DNA from 2 places in the Loigolactobacillus coryniformis subsp. coryniformis KCTC 3167 genome. Region 1 is predicted to be linked to the other one. Evidence: predicted binding sites of a transcription regulator. Region 1 holds the regulator's gene; the other holds the start of a gene.
The links. Region 1 encodes HrcA, which represses chaperone genes, less so after heat shock. Its sites were predicted from a motif close to TTAGCACTCNNNNNNNNNGAGTGCTAA; they were not measured.

Region 1 (8,070 bases):
GCTGAACCATATTGGTCATACTGCGCACGTTTATCAGCATCACCTAAAACTTCATAAGCTTCCGAAATATCCTTGAATTTCTGTTCAGCATCTGGTGCCTTGTTTAAATCAGGATGATATTTCTTTGAAAGCTTACGGTAGGCGCGTTTTATTTCATCTTGTGAGGCGTCGCGGCTAACCCCTAAAGTCTCATAATAATCTTTATCCGCCATGCGTATTAAGAACCTCCTAGAAATTTACGCAAATTTGACGAAACTTGCCAAAACAAGCGTCAAACTGCACTCCGTTACCATTAAAAACTTCATCAAGCATACCATAGATTAAAACAAAAAGCCAAAAGCCGCGATGGCTTTGGCTTCTTGTTGGAAAAGATATACTGCTCGTTTTGTTAAGCATAAACGTGTTTTATAAGGCAATTTCTTCCATATAACTACGTTTGCAAAACGAGCCACGCTGTGTCTCTTATTAACAAACTAGGTTATATTCCAGAAGCTGACCGCCTTATGGCACACTCTTTATTTTTTATCTTTATCGGGGTCGACTTCTTCAAAGTCACCATCAACGGTGTTGTCATCATCTTTCTTAGCATCACCAGTTGCTTGGTCTGCAGCGTCGCCGCCCTTAGCTTGTTGCTCTTTAGCAGCTTGTTCATACATTTTAACGGATAAATCTTGTACGATCTTATTCAAATCGTCGCGTTTAGCCTTCATGTCGTCCAAGTTGTTTTCTTCTTGAGCCTTCTTCAAAGCATCCTTAGCATCTTCTGCTTTCTTGATTTCGTCATCGGATACTTTGCCTTTCAACTCTTTCAAAGTCTTATCAGTTGTGAAGAGGAGTTGTTCAACGTCATTACGTAAATCAACTTCTTCTTTCTTCTTCTTATCGGCTTCAGCATTTTCTTCGGCTTCTTTTTGCATCCGTTCGATTTCTTCATCAGAAAGACCTGAAGAACTCTTGATCGTGATCTTTTGTTCTTTTTGGGTGCCCATATCTTTGGCCGAAACGTTAACGATACCGTTCTTATCGATATCGAATTTAACTTCGATCTGAGGTACACCACGAGGTGCAGCAGGAATGTCAGTCAATTGGAAACGACCCAAGGTCTTATCGTCAGCTGCCATTGGCCGTTCACCTTGTAAGACATGGATATCAACGGCTGGTTGGTTATCAGCAGCAGTTGAGAAGACCTGTGACTTGCTGGTTGGGATCGTTGTGTTACGATCGATCAACTTAGTGAAGACACCGCCCATAGTTTCAATACCTAATGACAATGGCGTAACGTCAAGTAAAACAACGTCTTTAACATCACCAGTAATAACCCCACCTTGAACAGCAGCGCCTAAGGCAACGGCTTCATCAGGGTTGATTGAACGATCTGGTTCTTTACCAGTCCATTGTTTAACGGCTTCTTGAACAGCTGGGATTCGTGTAGAACCACCGTTTAAGATGACTTTATCAATGTCGCCTAAGCTTAATTTAGCATCGCGCAAAGCATTATCAAATGGTACTTTAGTCCGGGCAACTAAATCGGCAGTCATTTCGTCGAATTTAGCACGAGTCAAAGTTTTCTCCAAATGCAATGGACCTGCGTCACCAGCAGAAATAAATGGCAAGCTGATCTGAGCTTCGTTAACACCAGATAAGTCTTTCTTAGCTTTTTCTGCAGCATCCTTTAAACGTTGTAAGGCCATCTTATCTTTAGAAAGATCGATGCCATTATCTTGTTTGAATTCAGCAACTAACCAATCGATGATCTTTTGGTCAAAGTCGTCACCACCAAGGTGTGTATCACCATTAGTTGAAAGAACTTCGAAGACACCGTCGCCTAATTCAAGTACAGAAACGTCAAATGTACCGCCACCTAAATCGTAAACTAAGATTTTTTCATCAGCATCGCCTTTGTCCAAGCCATAAGCTAAGGCAGAAGCAGTTGGTTCGTTGATGATCCGTTGTACGTTCAAGCCGGCGATCTTACCAGCATCTTTAGTTGCTTGACGCTGGCTATCATTAAAGTATGCCGGTACGGTAATAACCGCATCGTTAACTTCTTCGCCCAAATAGTCTTCAGAGAATTTCTTGATATATTGCAAGATCATTGCTGAGATTTCTTGTGGGGTATAAGATTTGCCATCAACATCAACTTTGTAGCCAGCTTCGCCCATATGACGTTTGATCGAAGCAACTGTATTTGGGTTAGTGATTGCTTGGCGTTTAGCCACTTCACCAACTTGTGTTTCACCATTTTTAAAAGAAACAACGGATGGTGTTGTCCGGTTACCTTCTGGGTTTGTAATGATTTTTGGTTCGTTACCTTCAAGAACGGCAACGGCTGAGTTAGTCGTCCCGAGGTCAATACCAATTACTTTAGCCATAAATTTCTAACCTCTTTTACCAATTTTTATTTTTATTGTGCGACAACGACCATTGCTGGTCGTAAGACGCGGTCTTTGAGCTTATAGCCCTTTTGTAATACCTGTACCACGGTATCAGGTTTTTGATCACCTTCCACAGCAACGGTTTGTACCGCTTGGTGAATGGTCGGATCAAAGGCCTGATCGGCAGCCGCGATCTCAATGATCTGATGATCTTTCAAAGTCCGTTCCAAATGATCATAAACCATTTGGACACCCTTCTTCAATTGTTCACCGTTCTTATCATTGACATCAACTGCTAAGGCGCGTTCCAAGTTATCGATCACTGGTAAAATATCCTTTACCAGATCCTGACCTTCATACTTAAGCAATTGCTCGCGTTCCTTTTTGAAACGTGTATTCATATTCTGAATTTCAGCTTCTGCCCGTAAATACTTGTCTTCCGTCGCGTCAACTTTTTCTTGTAACGTCTTGATCTGCTCAGCTTGTGGATCTGCTGCCGCAGAAGTTGCTTCTGCAGTGGCATCAGTTGCTGAATCCGCGGCTGAATCAGCTGTTGCAGAAGTTGCGCTGGCACTCTTAGGTGCTGTGCTTGCCGTTAAATCCTTCTCTGAAGGAAAATCAGCGTTTTGTGCTAAAGCATCTTCAGCTGCGGCTTGTTCATTTTTAGCCAAACAAATTCACCTCCAATGATCACTCATCCCCGCGATGGGTATAATAATCAGTTATTTTTTTAGCCAATTCTTCGCGGAAAACATCGAGTAAACCGATCATCCGTGAATATGGCATACTTGTGGGACCTAATAATGCGATCATCCCTTTGCCGTGATCGCCCACGTCATAAGTGGCAGTGATCAAACTAAAGTTACGCAGTAAATCGCTAGTTAGTTCGTCACCAAGTCGCACTTCAATGGACCGATCAGGGACACCGATCAATTTAGCTAAATCATCGTTTTGATCGATCAAACTATACAATGATTTCAATTGATCAACATTTTTGACGGTGGCCGGATTGATCAAGTTCATCTTACCGTCCACATAAAAGCGTTCCTGGGCCGCCTTTTTCAAGACGTTACCAAAAATATCCAAAAAGCCAGTTGGCGTGATCAGATATTGGGTCAAAAGCTGGGGAATATCGCTATGCAGACGCTTGATCACGCCAGTCAACGATAAACCGACCAATTGATCATTGATAATTCGAATGGCCTTCTCTAAGCTCTCACTATCCAGCTCCCGGGGAACATTGAAGATTTGATTCTCCACCGCCCCGTTATCAGTGACTAAAATCGCCATAACTTGCTGGTCGCCTAAAGGAACTAGCCGAAAACCAGTTAACCGTGCATCGCGTAACTCAGGGCCTAATGAAATAGCGGTGTAACTCGTCAAACTCGAAAGAATCTTGGCTGACTGCGCAATGATCTGATCAATTTGATGATAGCTTTGATCAAATGACGTTTCGATCACCGCTAAATCGTTGGCATCAACACTACTTGGTTCAACTAAATGATCTAAATAGTAACGATACCCTTTAGTCGATGGTACCCGCCCTGAAGACAAATGCGTTTTTTCAATCAAACCCATATCTTCTAAACGGACCATCTCGTTACGAACGGTTGCTGAACTGACATGCATGGGTAGTTGGTCGAGCAGCTTTTTAGAACCGACAGGCTGACCACTTTCAGTATACAAACGGACGATTTCCTTTAAGATAACCAGTTGTCGCTTGGTCAGCATTCGAACCACCTCTTTTTAGCACTTGATACATTTGAGTGCTAACACAATTATTAATATACCAACTCCACACGTTTAAGTCAAGGCAACAGCTGGTTTTTCCGCTAAATTATCCAAAATCAGTCTTACGACGGAGAAATCGCTCAGCACTAAAAACCCGCTCACTTTCCAGGGTTAAAGTTGCGCTACAAATGGCTAAGTTTCGTCATCCAATAAGAAAGCTTGAAAAACTTCATTCCCCATAAATTCACCACGTCGGGTTAAATGAATATGTTGCTCATCCTCTGCTAACAGCCCACGCGCCACTAATTCAGCGATCGTCGTCCCATAGAGTTCTGCCATCGGTAAACTAAATTTAGCGGCAAAGCGTGCTTTGTCGACACCAGCAACCGTTCTTAACCCAAGAAACATTTCTTCTTCGATTTGTTCACTACGCGGCAAGACATGCCGTTGCAAGACAGGCACGTGTCCCTCATGTAGCGGGGTTAAATATTGTTGGATCGGACCAAAATTTTGGTAACGTTCCTTACCTAAATAACCACTGGCACCGGCACCAAAGCCGAAATAATTGTCATTGCGCCAGTAGGTCAAATTATGTTGTGATTCGTAGCCTGGTCGTGCAAAGTTACTGATCTCATACTGAGGTCGTCCCGCAGCCGCAAATTTTTCCAAAGCCAACTCATACATATCAGCTTCAACATCTTCTGAAGGTAAATGTAATTTACCCTGCCGCATTAAATTATAGAAAACTGTTTTTCGTTCCAGAATCAATGAATAGGTTGAATAGTGTGGTAGATCCAGCGCAATCGCTTTATCCAAACTATCGGTAAAATCAGCCATACTTTGACCCGGTAAGCGAAAAATTAAGTCAATACTGATGTTTTCAAAACCAACTTTACGTGCATTTGCAATCGCCGTATAAACATCAGCGCTACGATGGATTCGCCCAATCTTTTTCAACACGTCATCATTAAATGACTGCACTCCGATACTTAAACGGTTAACACCATGGGCATGCAATACCGCTAGTTTATCCGTAGTTAGTAGATCATTGGGATTGGCTTCAAAAGTGAATTCTTGACCAGTAAAAGGTAAAATCTCCTGCATACCGGTTAGTAGACGATCTAATTGCGCCGGCGTCAAGGTTGTCGGTGTGCCGCCGCCGACATATAACGTATCAATTGTTTTTTCAGGATGAGCGGCCGTAACTAAGCACATTTCTTGTAACAAACAATCCACATAATCATCTACCGGTTGTCCTGCCAAAAAAACTTTGTTGAAATCACAGTAATAGCAAATATGCTCACAAAAAGGAATGTGGATATAGGCACCGGTCATAGTGTCACCTGCCCACTATGCTGAGTAAAATAGTCCTGAGTATGCTGTTTATCTTGCTGTAATTGTTGAACTAAGCCAGTAGCATCCGCAAATTTTATTTCCCCGCGTAGCCGCGAGAACCACGCAACTTGTACCTGTTCCCCGTAGACCATTTGATCAAAGTCTAAAACATAGATCTCAACTGTAACTGCGTTATCATCACCGAAAGTTACATTACGGCCAATCGAAGTCATGCCAGTGTACCAGCGGCCAGCAATGGCTAATTTAACCGCATAAATACCGATCCCCGGCACATGTTGTGCAGGATCGATTGCTAAATTCAGTGTGGGGAAGCCGATCGTTCGCCCACGGGCCACGCCATGTACCACGACGCCCACATTGCGGTAGGGATAACCTAACAGCCGATTTGCTTGATCCACATCGCCAGCCTTAATTGCTGCCCGGATCCGCGTTGAACTGATTTTAGCCGCATTATCTTGCTGCTGAGCGACCTCAACCACATCGAAACGCCCATTGGCATAACGGGGTAAATCTTGCATCGTCGCCTGCTCAGGACCAAAAGTATAGTCAAAACCAGCAACCGCTACTTGAGCGTGCAGTCCAACAATGTATTGATCCACGAAATCAGCGGGTGATAATGCCGCAAACGCAGACGTAAACTCCACAATATATAAAATATCGACACCTAATTGCGCCATCAAATCAGCTTTCATCGCAGGCGTCGTTAAATACTTCATTTGTTCGGCATCCAATTGGTGGAATACCAAGCCAGGATGCTGATTAAAGGTCATCACCGCTAAGGGTATTTGCCGTTGCCGGGCAATGGTCGCGGCCCGTTTGATCACAGTCTGGTGACCACGATGCACCCCATCAAAAAAGCCTAACGCCAAAATCACTGGCGTCGCACTAATTTGATCGACAGTATATGGATGATGAATTCGTACGATCTTCATTAAACCTTGACTCCAATCTAAATAGAATTATTCATTTGCCAGAAACATTTTAACTGGTTGAAATAAGTGCGGGTACTCTGGATGCGGTTGATAAAGGGCCTTGATTTTTTGATCATAAACTAACGCGATCACTTCATCTAATTGTGTCAATTCCGCTCGCGGTAAAAAGGCGCCATTTTGCACCTTTGCCCACTGTTCTGCCGTTAACTCAACTTGTGGATAAGCGCTTAGGGCCGTCTCCATTGGGCGCAAAATCGTTGCCAATTTATCTTCAGCACTTAATTTTGCCACGGTATCCAGATCAATCGTATCGGCTAAAGTAAAGCCACCACTTTGTACCCGAGTCAGTGCTGACATCACCGCCGCAACACCTAGTTTACGGCCAAGATCAACGGCTAAAGTACGCACATATGTCCCTTTAGAACAGCTGACCTCAAAACGAAACTTCTGTGTCCCGGCAACCGCGTCAAATTCTGGTTCATTTAAGCGTTTAAAATCAGTTAGCGTCACTTGCCGTTGTGGCCGTTCGACAGTTTCACCAGCCCGAGCATAGTCATACAGCCGGCGACCTTTAACCTTAACCGCAGAAAACATCGGCGGGATCTGCGTGATCGTTCCAATAAAAGTTTGCATTTGCGCATCGATCTGAGCCGTACTAAAGCCAGCGGTGAGTGGTGTTTTTTCAACCACCTCACCATCCAGATCTTCAGTCGTGGTCGCAAAACCCAACGTTACCTCACCCTGATAAGTTTTGCCGCCGGCCACCAAATAGTCAACGACCTTAGTGGCAGTCCCAATACAGATCGGTAGCACCCCGTCCACATTTGGGTCCAATGTGCCGCCATGACCGACACGACGCGTATGAAATAAGCGCCGCAGTTGGGCATCACAATCGTGGCTGGTCATGCCGCGTGGTTTATATAGTGGTAGAATTCCGTTCATTATTTTCCTCCGCCTTCATGATTCACATGGCTATCTCACCGTAAAAGTCTTAATCTTCATGACTCTTACAAACTAAATCATTATAGCACATTTAGCCTGGTCACTAGTCGGCCAACAAAATAGCGCAAAAAAACAGACCTGAAGCAAAATTGCTCAAGGTCTGCTAAATTTTAACTTAACGCTCTTCCCGATGTAACTGATTGATCAGTTCATCGATTCGATTACCGTACTGAACAGATTCATCCCGAGCAAAAGTCAGTTCAGGAATCTTAAATAAGCGAATCCGTTGGCCTAATTCCATCCGAATTAAGCCGGTAGCCTTCTCTAAGCCGCGCTGTGCTTTTTCACCGTCGCCGGCTTTGTCAGAAAGAATACTGTAGTAGATCGTCGCTTGCTGTAAATCGCCAGTGACGTTAACGCCAGTGATGGTGACGCCTGCGACCCGGGGATCACGCACACGCTTCAATAAAATGTCCGTTGTTTCCTTTTGAATTTCTTGGGAAACACGGCCAATCCGATATTGTGCCATTACGCTACCTCCTATTACACAATTAAGGTGATTTATTAGCCAAATACACTAATAAATTTTGATGTTCCAGTCGGTGACCATTCTTGTGGCAAACTACTCGCCGCAAGAAACATGGCCCTATTACACAATTATGGTCTAAACGTATCTAAAACTATTCGACGGGAACTTCTTCCATGATGAAGACTTCGATTTGGTCGCCTTCCTT
Region 2 (8,070 bases), 560 kb from region 1:
AGTCCTGCTGCAATTGATTCAAGGTTTGATTATGCTTGACTTGACGTTCAATTGTTTGATAACGCTGCACCGTTTCATCGTTTTTTAGTAAGGCACACAATTTAGCCAATACAGCCTGGCTGTGTGCATCTAGCCGCGACTCAATTGCCATATCCTCACCTTTTTTCAAAATTACGCATTAAAGTCAAACGGATTATCGGCATTAATGACGATTGGTTCAATTTTCTTGGCGTGACCTGTCGTTTCATCTAGATCAATGAAACAGCCACCCAATACGCCACGACCGTCTTCTTTAACTTCATAACGAGTTGGTAGCTGTGTCAAAAAGCGTTCAATACTTTTTGCTGGCTTAACGCCAAGAATTGCATCATAAGCACCAGTCATTCCGGCATCGGTCAAATAAGCAGTTCCTTGTGGTAAAATTCGCGCATCGTTAGTCTGTACATGTGTATGAGTTCCAACGATTGCTGACACTTGACCATCCAAGTACCAACCCATTGCTTCTTTTTCCGCAGTTGTTTCAGCATGAAAATCTATAAAAACCAGATCCGTTTGTTGGTGGATCTCAGTCAATAATTCATCAGCCTTATAAAATGGATTATCTAGCGACTGCGCCATTAACGCGTTGCCTTGTAAATTGATCACCGCTAGTTTTAATTGATTGACCTGAACATAAACGTAACCTAAACCAGGGGTCGTTGCCACCGGAAAATTAGCCGGACGCACCAATTTTTTTGCTGAATCAATAAAATCAAAAATATCCCGGTTATCCCAAACGTGGTTGCCCATGGTGATCACATCAGCCCCGGCTTGCAAAAATTCCTTGTAGATCTTACCAGTGATACCACGCCCGCCGGCTGCATTTTCACCGTTAACGATCGTGACTTGAGGCCGATACCGCCCCTTTAATTGTGGCAAATAAGTGGCGATCATTTCGCGCCCCCGTGAACCCATAACGTCCCCAACAAATAAAATCCGCATGTGACTCCTCTTTTCCAGAAAGTTAGCTATATTGTACCATTTTTCCGCAATCGTACCAAAAAAGGTTGTTGTGACAAAGTGGCCACACCAACCCTTTATTTATTTCTTCAAGTGATAACTATAAGTTGCCAAAATAATGTTCTCCCGCGTTGCTAAAGCAGCACGCAACCGGAAACTCGTTTGATTATGCAAAATATTCTGCCATGGCTTCTTCGGTACAAATTGAGGGACCAAAATCGTCGTCGTATAGTTCCGTTCCTTAGCGTTTTTAGCAATGATGTCGGCAAAGCGCAATACTGGCCGCGCAATCGAACGATACGATGAATGAATATCGACAAACCGAATATCAGGGAAATCAGCCTTAAATTCAGATTCAGTTTCCCGTTCTTTGCCAGGATTTTCATCCATCGAAACGTGCATTGCAATGACATAATCTCCGATCGAACGGGCATAATTCAATGCGCCGGCAGTAACCTGAGTTACGTTACTGACCAATACAATAACCGTACTCCCATCGTAATCATGAAAATTAACGGCTTCGATCAAGCGCAGTTGTGCCGCCACTTTTTTGTAGTGATCATGAATTTTATAGAAGATAAAGATCATGATCGGCATGATAATAAAGTATGGCCAAACCCCGCTCATATGATACATCAGTAAGAAGACAAAGATGGCAAGGGAGATCAACGCCCCAGTAAAGTTAGCGATACTTCGACCAACCCAACCTTTTGGACGTTCATGCCACCATTTACGGATCATCCCACTTTGTGAAAGCGTGAATGGAACGAATACACCAGTTGCATACAACGGAATCAACCGTTCAGTACTACCGTTAAAAATAAAGATCAAAATGATCGACCCAACCGCTAAAGTCAGGATCCCATTTGAATAGCCTAAGCGATCACCACGATCCATATACATATGAGGCATGAATTTATCTTTAGCCAAGTTATAAGCCAAAATTGGAAATGCCGAAAAACCGGTATTAGCCGCCAAGGCCAAAATTAAGGCAGTGGAGAACTGCAGAATATAATAAACCGTTCCCTTGCCAAAGATATGTTGGCCTAATTGTGCTAAAATAGTGACTTTTTGTTGCGGTAGTATACCAAAATACCAACTTAAAAAGGTAATTCCAGCAAAGAAGAAACCTAAAAGTAGGCCCACAATTGCCAAAGTTTCGGCCGCATTTTTAGCCTTGGGCTTCTTGAAAAATGGAACAGCATTACTGATGGCTTCAACCCCAGTCAATGAAGAAGAACCGGAAGAAAAAGCTCGTAAAATCAAACCAACCGTTACCCCAGGTACGGCGGCACCGACCAATGAAGTAGCGTGGAATGAACGTGCGCCAGTGGCAATTTCCACCAAACCAGTCACAATCATGATTGTCAGCATAATGACAAAAAGATAGACTGGCACCATTAGAAATGAAGCCGAATCGCGTAAGCCACGCAAATTCATCGCAGTAATAAAAACAACGATCAAAATCGCAATCCCCACTTGATGACCATATAACGCCGGAATTGCGGAGGTGATGGCTTCTGTACCTGATGATACCGAAACTGCCACAGTCAGCATGTAATCGACCAATAATGAGCCTCCAGCGATCAGACCAGGATACATCCCCAGATTTTCGCTAGAAACAACGTACGCCCCACCACCCTGTGGATAGGCATGGATAATTTGGCGATAAGATAAAATCAACGACAATAACAAGATCAGAACAAAGGCAGCGATCGGCAATGAATACCACATGGCTGCTGCGGATAACACGACTAACGCCGTGATAATTTGTTCTGGCCCATAAGCAACAGATGACAATGCATCTGACGATAATAGTGCCAACGCTTTTAATTTACCAAGCTGTTGACCACCTTCATCGGAGGATTTAAGCGGTTTACCGATGAAGAAACGTTTTAACTGCTGCATGATAAAATACTCCTTTTCGTGAGTACGCAAAAACACACCTGTTTTCCACGTTTACGCCTAGCTGTGCAACAACCAGACAGCTCACGACTCCAAATCATTTTATTTCTTTATTTAATTACGACAGAAGTCATTTTACGCCATTTGCGCAGATGATTCTACCTAAATCTAAAATATGTCAAAAAAGTTGTTTTGTTTCTTAAATATGTAAAAAAGAACGCCCAACTTAATGAGCGTCCCTTAAAATCGATTCAATTGGCTTACATCATGCCGCCCATACCTGGGGCCATGCCTGCACCGGGTGCGCCAGCGCCAGCATCGTTACTTTGTGGTTCAGGCTTGTCAGCAACAACAGCTTCAGTTGTTAATAACAAGGAAGAAACAGAAGCAGCGTTTTGCAAAGCTGAACGAGTAACCTTAGTTGGGTCAATGATCCCAGCGTCGATCATGTTTTCCCATTTGCCATTAGCTGCGTTGTAGCCAACTTCTGGATCTAATGACTTCATGTGTTCAACAATAACGGAACCTTCAACACCGGCATTTTCAGCGATTTGACGAACTGGCTCTTCCAAAGCACGTAAAACAATGTTGATACCAGTTTGAACGTCGCCTTCTTCTTCAAGCTTAGCAACGGCCTTGATTACATTGATCAAGGCAGTACCACCACCAGCAACGTAGCCTTCTTCAACGGCAGCACGTGTTGCGTTTAAGGCATCTTCAATGCGGTATTTTTGTTCTTTTAGTTCAGTTTCAGTTGCTGCACCAACACGAACAACGGCCACGCCACCAGCTAATTTAGCTAAGCGTTCTTGTAATTTTTCACGGTCGAAGTCAGAAGTTGTGTCCGCAATTTGTGCTTTAATTTCAGCAACACGTTGTGCGATCGTGTCTTTGTTACCAGCACCTTCAACAATTGTTGTATTGTCTTTAGTAACGGTCACTTTACCAGCTTGGCCTAATTGACTGATATCAGTATCTTTCAATTCAAGACCTAAGTCAGCTGTGATCACAGTTGCACCAGTCAAAGTAGCAATATCTTCCAATTGTGCCTTACGACGATCGCCAAAGCCAGGCGCTTTAACTGCAACTACATTAAATGTTCCACGGATCTTGTTCAAAACAAGAGTTGGTAAGGCTTCACCGTCTACATCGTCGGCGATGATCAACAATGCTTTACCTTGTTCTACGATCTTTTGTAGTAATGGTAAAACTTCTTGAATGTTAGAGATCTTCTTGTCCGTTACTAAGATGTATGGATTGTCCAGATCAGCTTCCATCTTGTCATTGTCAGTAACCATGTATTGTGACAAATAACCACGATCGAATTGCATCCCTTCAACAACGTCTAAAGAAGTATCGATTCCTTTAGATTCTTCAATTGTGATGACACCGTCGTTGCCAACTTTTTCCATAGCATCAGCAATTAATTTACCAACTTCTTGGTTAGCTGAAGAAACAGCCGCGATTTGAGCAATATCACCTTTACCGTTAACTTTATGCGAAATCTTGTGTAATTCATCAACGGCAGCCTTAGTTGCTTTTTCGATCCCGTCACGGATACCAACTGGGTTAGCACCGGCAGTGACGTTCTTCATACCTTCGCGAACGATTGCTTGGGTCAAAACAGTGGCAGTGGTCGTCCCATCACCAGCGTTATCGTTAGTTTTTGAAGCAACTTCAGAAACTAATTTAGCACCCATGTTTTCGAAATGATCTTCTAATTCGATATCTTTAGCAATTGTAACCCCGTCGTTAGTGATGGTTGGTGAACCGTAAGATTTTTCCAAAACAACGTTACGGCCTTTAGGTCCTAAAGTTGTTTTAACAGTGTTTGCCAACTTATCAACACCACGGAGCATAGCAGAACGTGCGTCTTCAGAGAATTTTAATTCTTTAGCCATTTTAATATTTCACCTCATAAATTGATTTTTTTAGAGAGAGTGTTAAATCAGGTGTTAAAGTTTTGAGCATTTGGCTAGTTTGGCGAATTGACTGCACAGCAGGCAATTTGACAAACGTAGCAAAGCGGAAAAACTTGCCTGATTTCACACGTTTACGCTAATCTAGAACAATATCGCTAAATTAGTCGACGATAGCAATTAGATCTTTTTCATGTAAAACAAGATAATCATTGCCTTCGTAGCTGACGTTAGTCCCAGCATACTTATCAAACATAACTGTATCGTCAACTTTAACGGTTAATGGTTGAACGTCGCCATGATGATTAGCCACTCCTGGGCCAGCGGCAACAACTTTACCAGTCGTTGGTTTTTCTTTAGCATTTGATGCTAAGACAATACCGCCAACGGTTTTTTCTTCTTCATCTGCAACTGCTACAATGACACGATCGCCTAATGGTTTTAACACGTGTAATCCCTCCGTTTTACATTTAATCAATTTTTAGCACTCTTAGCAGTTAAGTGCTAATCACAATATTCATAATACCATGTTCGTTTGGGAATGCAAGTTTTATGTTCAAAAAATACTGACGGCTTTTCTTTTAGCGTAAAAAACGCTACTCTAATAACAAGTTGATTTTTATAAAGGAGCCCGCTATGTCACTTAAGAAAAACGTTGTTACAACACTGATTACTTACTTGATCATCTACCTACTACCGACTGTTCTAAATTTATTTTTACATTTAGGCAGCCATATTTATTTGATTCAAACGATCGATTACATTATTGGTGCGATTTTACTCAGTTACTACTATTGGCGCACCAAGGAACGTCCCCTGATCGAGACAAAGGCCGACAAAGGCTATCAAATTCTTTGGTGGGGAGTGCTAGGTTTCATTGCCGCTTTAGCTGCACAGATCCTAGCTAATTATATTGACACTTTTTTGTTTCATTCTGTACCCAACTCAGCAAACACAACAACGATCTTAACGATCATCAAAAGCTATCCGGTTTATCTTTTGGCGACGATCATTGCCGCACCGATCATGGAAGAGCTGGTTTTTCGCCGGACGATCTTCGGTTCACTCGTCCCCTTCACAGGTAAAGTTGGTGCTGCCCTGATCGCCAGTGTCATGTTTGCCATGGCACACAACGATGGTCACTTGCTGGTTTACACCGCAATTGGCTTGGTCTTCTGCTACCTTTACCAAAAAACTGGCCGGATTCAGACTTCGATCATCAGCCACATGTTAATGAATGCGGTGGTGATTGGCATTAGTCTATGGCGCTAAACTTAAAACAGCCTTAATTCCAAGTGCTTGAAAGTCAAAATAGCTTTCAAGCACTTTTTTTATGGTTCGAATGCTTTTTTACAACTTGAATTGTCAAATTAAGTGCAATTTTTGATTATGATAGATCTCATATGGTGTTTTCCAGTTTAAACATTTTCGTGGCCTTTTATTCAGCCGATCAACGAATTCTAAAATGACGGTATCCGAAATTGGATCCACTGGCTGAGTTTTTCTTAGCTGCTTTATGCATTATTAAGTATCTTGAACAACGGTCAACCATTGTGACCACACAAGATCTGCCAGTTTTGCCAGCTACAGTATCCAGCTCCCAGTGGCCAATCTGAGTCCGCTTATTGGCAGACTCAGGTCGTTCTTGGAGTGTATGCGATATAGGAATCTTCCCGCGACGTTCCTCATAACCTTTTTTATGGCGCGATTTACCATGATGTCTAAGCTTTCTGATCACCCCTCTGGCACCTCGTGATGAAAGCTTCTGATCAAATAAACCGGAGTAGATGCCACGATAAATCGTGGTGTAGCTGATCTGAAATGATGAGGTCTCTAATTTTAAGCGTGCGGCAATTTCTTCTGGTGACCATTGTAGATCCAAGAATAAATGCCGGATTAATTGAAGCAATTGGTGATCAGAAAGTAACGACCGGCGCCCACAATGAGATTTTTGAGCCTCGTAGCGCTCTTGAGCAACAGAAGGTGAATATGCCGATCTATTTCGCGATAACTCACGGCTAACTGTCGACGTTGCTCGACCAATTGTTTGGGCAATTGAAGTCAGTGAAGCCTGATTATTATGCATCAGGAATATCGTTTCGCGTTCACTCATGGTAAGATGTTTGTATGGGCTCATGATTATGTGCTCCCTTCGATGGTTGTCTTCGCAAACACCATTTTACAGGGATTCATATCATGAGTCTCTTTTGTTGCACTTAAAGTATAAATTCAAGAAATAAAAAAGCCCTCAAAAATCATAAAATAAGTCGCAGCCAAAAGACACGAGATAAGTTTATGATTCTGAGAACTTTTTATTTAGTCTAAAAAGACAGTATACGCTATATTAAAGGCGTTCGTTCAATTCTTTACCAAGTTCTTCAAAGCCAGGTTTGCCTAGCAATGCGAACATGTTCTTCTTGTTATCTAAGTAATTTTATTACTTTTCAAGCATCTTCAGATATTTCAAAAAGCCTTTGCTACGCGTTTTTAATCATTTCATCTATTTCATGCTAAAATTTATTTACTGATTTATCGTATACTTTGTCGTATACCCTAATTTCATGTTAGATCAGTAATTTTTTCAAAAACCTACTATATTAATAAGCCAGAGATTGTCCAGAATAAATCCAGTTAGCATTTGTAATTCCATTACGACTGGCAAGCGCAACGGTCAATCTAAAAAATATTTGGAACTTGGAACAACGCACTAAAAGCGGCCAATTTAAAAATAAATAAAATTATTTTTTTGCAATAAAAAAAAGACCTACCCCGCAAGGGATAGGCCAATTTGTTTAATCGATAGCATTTAATTTTAATTAGTAGGCTCAGTGTAAATTAGCTGACCGGCGGCATTAATCGCAAAGGTACCAACTTTGGCATCTTTACCAGCAGCCCCCGTTGCACCCGTATCACCTTTGTCACCTTTAATTCCTTGTGGGCCAATAGCTCCGGTATCACCTTTAACACCTTGAGGACCAGTCGGACCAGTAGCACCGGTCGCACCTGTGTCACCTTTAGGTCCTTGAATACCTTGTGGACCTTGATCACCCTTAATACCTTGAGCACCTGATAGATCATCAAGATAGACGTATTTCGAGCCGTCCCACGTATACATTTTAGAATTATCCACGTCATTAGTATTTGTGGTGGCAATCAAAACAAAGTCGCCATCATCTAGCCCAGCACCATTTGACGATGTCATTTGAGCAACGCTGCCATAAGTCTTTTTGATCTCAAAATTCTTGCC

Region 2: groES (co-chaperone GroES) is a predicted target of HrcA. The motif match lies at 5,305-5,331, and genes of this name have one in related genera.

The regions. Positions count from the first base shown of each region.
Region 1 covers NZ_CP017713.1:1,419,274-1,427,343, reverse strand. The annotation lists gene dnaJ (molecular chaperone DnaJ) at 1-212, opposite strand, end outside; gene dnaK (molecular chaperone DnaK) at 516-2,372, opposite strand; gene grpE (nucleotide exchange factor GrpE) at 2,405-3,046, opposite strand; gene hrcA (heat-inducible transcriptional repressor HrcA) at 3,066-4,106, opposite strand; gene hemW (radical SAM family heme chaperone HemW) at 4,299-5,441, opposite strand; gene ribF (riboflavin biosynthesis protein RibF) at 5,438-6,394, opposite strand; gene truB (tRNA pseudouridine(55) synthase TruB) at 6,422-7,336, opposite strand; gene rbfA (30S ribosome-binding factor RbfA) at 7,512-7,865, opposite strand; gene infB (translation initiation factor IF-2) at 8,017-8,070, opposite strand, start outside.
Region 2 covers NZ_CP017713.1:1,981,167-1,989,236, forward strand. The annotation lists gene LC20001_RS09825 (YlbF family regulator) at 1-151, opposite strand, end outside; gene LC20001_RS09830 (TIGR00282 family metallophosphoesterase) at 172-981, opposite strand; gene LC20001_RS09835 (APC family permease) at 1,081-2,907, opposite strand; gene groL (chaperonin GroEL) at 3,165-4,805, opposite strand; gene groES (co-chaperone GroES) at 4,987-5,271, opposite strand; gene LC20001_RS09850 (CPBP family intramembrane glutamic endopeptidase) at 5,460-6,095, shown strand; partial or broken gene LC20001_RS09855 (IS30 family transposase) at 6,189-6,960, opposite strand; gene LC20001_RS14685 (collagen-like protein) at 7,636-8,070, opposite strand, start outside.